3 regions of the Salinibacterium sp. SWN139 genome follow, and region 1 is predicted to be linked to each of the others. Evidence: riboswitches for the same ligand, from Rfam matches in the RefSeq annotation. Region 1 holds a riboswitch; each other region holds the start of a gene.
The links. A riboswitch is a leader RNA that binds a small molecule or an ion and turns the genes downstream of it on or off. The one in region 1 is predicted to bind thiamine pyrophosphate.

Region 1 (2,263 bases):
CGCTCACCAGTATCGAGCCCGGAATCATGAGGGGGCGCGGGCCGACCTTGTCGTAGAGGCGGCCAACGAAGGGGCTCAAGAACCCCATGACGAGGCTGCCGGGCAGTACGAGCAGTCCGCTCTGGATGGGTTCGAGTCCGAGAACGTTTTGCGTGAACATGGGCAGCAGGATGATGGTGCCAAACAGGGCAGCCATCATGACCATCATGAGGCCGATTGCGACGGCAAAGCCGGGGGCGGCGAAAGTGCGGAGGTCGAGAAGGGCGCTGTCTGTTTTCTGCAGTTTTAGTTGGCGGATGATGAACAGCACGAGGCTGATGGCGCCGGCGCTGATGGGGATGGCTGGGGCGATGAGAACAGAGTCTCCGGCGGCTGATTCTCCGAGGCTGGAGAGCCCGTAGATCAGGCCGGAGAAGGCGATGGCCGAGAGGATGACCGACAGCATGTCAATCGATACCTTGCGGGGGTCGGTGACGTTCTTTACCTTCGTGATGCCGAGCAGGAGAGCGGTGACAGAGATGGGGATCATGACGATGAAGACCCAGCGCCAGTCGAAGACGGCCAAGACGAGGCCAGCAACGGTTGGTCCGACGGCAGGGGCCATCGACATGACGATGGAAACGTTGCCCATGGTCTTGCCACGAGTTGCGGCAGGAACCAGAGTCATCACGGTTGTCATCAGCAGGGGGAGCATCATGGCGGTACCGGAGGCTTGAATCACCCGTCCCACAATCAGCACGGCAAAGGTGGGCGCCATAGCCCCCAGCAGAGTTCCGATGGTGAAGAGAGACATTGCGGTGATGAAGATGCCACGCGTCGTGAAGCGTTGGATGAGGAATCCGGTAATCGGAATCACCACGGCCATCGTGAGCATGAACGACGTCGACAACCGCTGAGCGGTGCTCGGTTCGATGTTGAGGTCTTCCATGATGCGGGGGATTGCCACGACGAGCGAGGTTTCGTTGAGGAACACCACGAAGGTGGCAGCGAGCATCAGGCCGATGACCAAACGGTTGCGGCCGCTGTTGTCGACCGGGCTGGCTGGCCCGTCATCGTAGGGGTCATAAAGAGGGATGCTGCCGGTGATCGGCGCCGTGCTGGTCATAGAAATCCTGTCGTGTGTGAAGCGGTAGGACGAAGCAGCAGCCGGGATTGAAAAGGGTGCACAGATCTTGCGTCATCTTTATTGTCGCTTGGTGCAACGACATCCGGCACTGAAATAGTCCACATTGCCTTTCGCCTGAGGCGAACACGACACCGTGCCAAGCCGCTATCGTGGAGGCACAACTTGTGACACGGGGTGCCCTGCGGGGCTGAGAACACACCCGTCGAACCTGATCTAGTTAGAACTAGCGAAGGGATGTCGTGCATGTCGCGTACGCCACCAAACTTTTTGACCGCCACTCAAGACGCGCTCGAGGCGGTGAGATCGACGTCGCCGCTCGTGCAGTGCATCACCAATAGCGTGGTGGTGGGCTTCACCGCCAACGCTCTGCTCGCCGTGGGCGCGGCACCGGCCATGGTGGATATCCCAGAGGAAGCGGGCATGTTCGCTGGGGTGGCATCCGGAGTGCTGATCAACCTGGGGACCTGTCGCGAGGAGCAGCGCGCTGCAGCCCTTGAAGCTGCGACGGCCGCCAACGCTGCCGGAACGCCGTGGGTGCTCGACCCGGTCGCTATCGGGGCTCTGCCAGTGCGCACACCGCTCGCGTATCGCCTGCGTGACCTCGGGCCCTCCATCGTGCGGGGCAACGCCTCAGAGATTCTGGCGCTCGCCGAGCTCGGTGAAGGCGGCCGTGGTGTCGACAGCACGAGCAGTGTGGATGCCGCACTCACCGCCGCGCAGATGCTCGCGCGGGTGACCGGCGGCGCTGTCGCGGTATCGGGAGCGACTGACCTCGTGACCGATGGCGTGAGCGTTGTGCGACTGACGAACGGGCATCCGGTGCTGACCAAGGTCACCGGTGGTGGCTGTGCACTCGGAGCGATCATGGCGGCGTTTGCGGCGGTGACTCCGGATGCGTTGACCGCGGCAGTAGCGGCGACGAGCGTGTACACGGTAGCGGCCGATCTCGCGGCGGAACGTTCGGCACTGCCGGGGAGTTTCGCGGTAGCGCTGTTGGATGCCCTGAGTGAAGTATCAGTAGACGACATTGCAGAACGGGCGGTGATCGCGTGAGCGGCGTGCGCGAGAACGAGAGAGCGGTAGGCAACGGTTTTCGCGAGAGCTTCGACCTCTCGACCTATCTCGTGACGGACTCGG
Region 2 (2,263 bases), on a different contig from region 1:
GTTCGCGAAGTCGCCGGTCGTCAGCGCCGCGAGAGGCTTTCGAAGCGACGAACGCCCGGCCTCGAACGACTCCAGCATGTGCTTCGCCACCCACTCGTCAAGGAGGAGGCACGCACCCGCGCCAAAGAAAATCTCGCTCAGCAACGCTGGCTCGCTCTCCGCCAAACCGCCAGCCAAGTCGCGCGCCGCAATCTGTTCATGAACCGCATCGGCTTCCACATGCTCATCGAAGTACTCGGTGACATCGTCTCCGTAACCGAGGCGGCGGAAGCCACGCGCATACAGCTTGTTGGGGATCGATGACGTCATTTCGAATGCCGCCAGGTGACCGACGATGGCCCCGCGAAGTCGGCGATGGAGCCCAAACATCGACATCATGTTGAACGACGCCAGCGTGATTGCTGGCGCGTAGTTGAGGTACGCGCCATACCGCGAATCGAGCCCCACACCGCGCATGGTGCGAGCATAAATTTCGGAGTGCATCCGATCTCGGCGCCCGGCGCCATACTCATCGGACTGAATCTCGACCAGCGCCGCCTTGGCCCGACCGCGAAGGCGCGGAATTGCCCAGGAGTGCGGGTCAGCTTCCTTCAACGTATAGATCGAGCGCTGCACCAAGTACTCGTGGGCTTGATCCGCCGTGAGTTTCTTTGCCACATAGCGAGAGAGACTCGGGCCGGAGTCTGCGCTGGTGAACTCAAAAAGGGCGGCAGCGACATCCTCGTCCGCAGCGTTCGGCAACTCCGGAATGGTCACCACCGCACGGAGCTGCGCCTCGAACGCCTGCTCAAGATCGAGGCGCGCCGCGATAGTGCCCAGATCCCACTCCCAGCGATCGCCATTTTCCACCACGGCCCCGTAGTAGAGGCCATAGAGCAGGAACAGCGACAATTGCACGTCTTCATCGCGAATGAAATCCCGGCCGCTTTCGACAGCGGACGCTACAGCTTCAGGCAATCCCACAATCTCTTGCGGTTTGCTCTGCTGTGAAAAGGCGTCAAGCAGCAGCTCGCTAATCGGGCCACGGGCCTCGATCTCTTCATTGCACCATTTGTCGTACTCTGCCGAATTTCCGGGAAGAGAGTTCTCGCTTGTGGCCATAATGACCTCTCCTTTTCATCTGAAAGTGGGGATTGAATCGTTGTACGATCTCCGCCGATCGTTCAGCTTTACTCATGGAATCTTTGACGGTCGGGCTGGAAGATTGCTGCGCGATTCTTGGGACTTTGCCGGTTTTTTGACCGCAGCGGAGTGTTAGGTTGGTGGCGTCCCCACGGGAGCCCTAATGCAGGGGCTGAGAGGGAGCTGACGCAGCTTCGACCGTCGAACCTACCGGGTAATGCCGGCGAAGGAAGTACGGCTCATGCGCCCCACACATTCGATCTCCGCTGTTCCGTCTGCCTCCCCTGCGGCTCCGTTAGCTACACGTCGCGCTGTGCGCGGCGGGATCTTCGGCAACTATGTCGACCAGTTCGACATCTTCTTGCCGGTCATTGCGCTGGCTCCCGCATCCGCTCAGTTGTTTGGCTCGGACAATCTGGTCGAAAACGCCGGCCTGATCTTTGTCGCAACCCTGCTTGGCCGACCGATCGGGGCGGCGATTTTCGGGTCCGTTTCCGACCGAATCGGGCGAACGGCAACCACGAAGGTCGCTCTACTCGGTGTCGCGCTCACGACACTGCTGATCGCGTTCGTGCCCGACCACACCGTGCTCGGCGGCGGCACGTTGGCGGCAATTCTGCTGCTGCGGTTTATCGGCGGCATCTTCCTTGGCGGCGAATACACCTCCGCCATCCCCCTCGCGATGGAATGGTCGCGGCCCGAACGGCGCGGCCTCGTCAGCGGCCTCATCATGTGGATGTCACCCTGGGCCAACGCCTCGATCGCGGGCATGGTGTTTGTGCTGCAGAGCGTGCTCGACGCCGCCGCTTATAACCAGTGGGGTTGGCGAACGCTCTTCGTGCTTGGATCACTGCTCGCGTTCACGATGCTGTTCTACTACCGTGCGCGCGTCGAAGAGTCGCCGCAATGGAAGCGACCGGTGCAGCGCGCGAACCCGCTGAAAGAGATTCTGGTGGGTCGCCACCGTCGTGCGCTTTGGCAGGTGTTCATCATGATGAGCGGGCTCTGGTTGCTCACGAATATGGCGATTCCGGTGCTGGCTGGGCAGCTTGGCTCCGGCGCGGGGGCGCTGGGTGCGACGGGGACATTGGATGGTCGAACCCTGTCGTTCACGATGATGATCGGCACCGCGGCATCCGCT
Region 3 (2,263 bases), 650 kb from region 1:
GTCGACTTTCCCGCCCCGGATTCGCCGAGGAGCAATACACGTTCGCCGGGGTCAATGCGCAGGTCGAGACCACGCACCGCCCAGGCGAGCCTGCTGGAATGGCGCCACCCCCATCCGTCGACAGTGACACCAGCAGGCGTGGTGGGGGTCAGACTCGCTTCGCAATCTCGCGGCCAGCGCCGAAGCGGTTGAGCGCTCCCGTTGCGGCAATACCGCGCGTCGCGAGCCACGAGAGGAGGCCGGCAATGAGCATTCCGCCGACGATGGCGGCAATCGTGTAGATCACGATGAAGGGAAGCGCGGAGCCGGGGTACCAGAGCAGTAGGTCAGTAATCGCCATCGCGAGGCCGGCACCGGCGCCCGCAAGAATCGCACCGCTGGCGCGCCAATTGGCGTAGAGGAAGGCCGCGAACACGATCTCGGCGCCCAGGCCCTGAGTGAACCCGCTCACGAGGGTGAGTACACCCCACTGGTTACCGATAAGCGCTGAGACGGACGCCGCGACCATCTCACCATAAATGGCAGCACCAGGCTTGCGGATGACGAGCGCCGTAAGCACACCGGCGAACAGCCAGAACCCGCCACCGACGGCTTGCAGGCCAGGCAGGAGCGCTGCGAACGGAGCCAAGGCTGGAGTGGAGGCCACGTTCCAGACAACGAAGATCAAACCGCTCGCGACGCCGATAACGCTCGCGACGACGATGTCGATCACCCGCCACTGAAAACGTGAACGTAGCGGTGCGGCCGTGGAAGAGGATGGTGCTGTTGTGGTCACTTTCGTGCCTTTCACTAGTGAATGGCACGGGTTTCAAGAGTGTCTGCTCCCTGCGCTGGCATGATCCAGATCAGGTTCGACGGTCGAAGCTTGGAGAAGCTCCCTCTCAGCCCGGCTCACCGGACTCCCGTGTTCGCCACCCAGTCTAATCATCAATAGGCTCGGGGTATGGACTTCCGCATCTTCACCGAACCTCAGAACGGCGCCAGCTACACCGATCAGCTCGTGCTGGCGCAAGCGGCAGAGAAGCTCGGCTTCAACGGGTATTTCCGCTCCGACCACTATGTGACGATGGATGACCGCAACGGCGGACTGCCCGGCCCCACTGATTCGTGGACGACGCTGGCCGGGCTTGCGCGCGAGACTTCGACCATTCGACTCGGGACCCTCGTCTCCTCGGCGACCTTCCGGCATCCGGGAATTTTGGCCATTCAGGTAGCTCAAGTCGACGACATGTCGGGCGGTCGCGTGGAGCTCGGGCTCGGCACCGGCTGGTTCGAACGTGAACATGCTGCGTACGGCATCCCTTTTCCTGCGAAGCGATTCGGGATGCTCGAGGAGCAGCTCGACGTGATCACCGGCATCTGGGCAACGGAGCTGGGAAAGACCTTCTCGTATGAGGGCAAGCACTACCAGCTGAGCCAATCTCCCGCGCTGCCGAAGCCCGTGCAGAACCCGTTACCGATCATCATCGGCGGCAGCGGTCCAAGCCGTACGCCGGCGCTCACCGCTCAGTTCGCCGCCGAATACAACGCGGGCTTCGCAACCATCGCACCGCTGAAGGAGCGCATCAACCGCGTGCGTGCCACGTGCGAGCACTTCGACCGCGACCCCGCCACCCTCGTACTTTCCATTGCTGGCACGACTGCTGTCGGCGCCACCGAAGCTCAGATCGAAGCGCGTGCTACCGCAGCCAACTCAACTCCCGCCGACCTGCGTCTTGGCGGCTTCGCGGGAACTGCCAGCGAGGTCGTCGACAAGATTTCAGAGCTGCAGGCCCTCGGATTCACTCGCGTGTACTTCCAGATCATGGACTTCCACGATCTCGACCAGCTCGACTTCCTCGCTCGCGAGGTCGCGCCGCAACTCGACTAAGCGCGCTCGGCGCTAGGCATCCTGATCGACCGTGACAAAGTCGATGAGGTGCTCAACGCGCCCCAAGAGCGCTGGCTCAAGGTCACCGAAGTTGGTGACCTTCGACAGAATGAACTGCCACGCGCGGGCGATATCGGCTTGGTCTTCATGCGGCCAGCCGAATGTTTCACAGATGCCGTGCTTCCACTCGATCGTGCGCGGCACCGTAGGCCAGGCAGCAATTCCGAGGCTTTGCGGCTTCACTGCCTGCCAGACATCGACGAATGGATGACCGACCACAAGCGCATGCTTGCCGTACTTGCCGCGCCCCACGGCATCCGCAATTCGGCTCTCCTTCGAGCCGGGAACAAGGTGATCTACCAAGATTCCCAACTTGCGGTCAGAGGTGGGGGC

Region 2: another riboswitch for thiamine pyrophosphate. It lies ahead of I6E74_RS10800 (MFS transporter); the one in region 1 lies ahead of thiM (hydroxyethylthiazole kinase).
Region 3: another riboswitch for thiamine pyrophosphate. It lies ahead of I6E74_RS06560 (ECF transporter S component); the one in region 1 lies ahead of thiM (hydroxyethylthiazole kinase).

What each region holds. Positions count from the first base shown of each region.
Region 1 covers NZ_JADYWV010000002.1:938,162-940,424, reverse strand. The annotation lists gene I6E74_RS09685 (MDR family MFS transporter) at 1-1,105, opposite strand, end outside; TPP riboswitch at 1,287-1,378, shown strand; gene thiM (hydroxyethylthiazole kinase) at 1,370-2,179, shown strand; gene thiE (thiamine phosphate synthase) at 2,176-2,263, shown strand, end outside.
Region 2 covers NZ_JADYWV010000003.1:176,385-178,647, forward strand. The annotation lists gene I6E74_RS10795 (iron-containing redox enzyme family protein) at 1-1,101, opposite strand, end outside; TPP riboswitch at 1,264-1,373, shown strand; gene I6E74_RS10800 (MFS transporter) at 1,364-2,263, shown strand, end outside.
Region 3 covers NZ_JADYWV010000002.1:292,915-295,177, reverse strand. The annotation lists gene I6E74_RS06565 (ABC transporter ATP-binding protein) at 1-77, opposite strand, end outside; gene I6E74_RS06560 (ECF transporter S component) at 149-775, opposite strand; TPP riboswitch at 809-917, opposite strand; gene I6E74_RS06555 (LLM class F420-dependent oxidoreductase) at 944-1,870, shown strand; gene I6E74_RS06550 (DUF3097 domain-containing protein) at 1,883-2,263, opposite strand, start outside.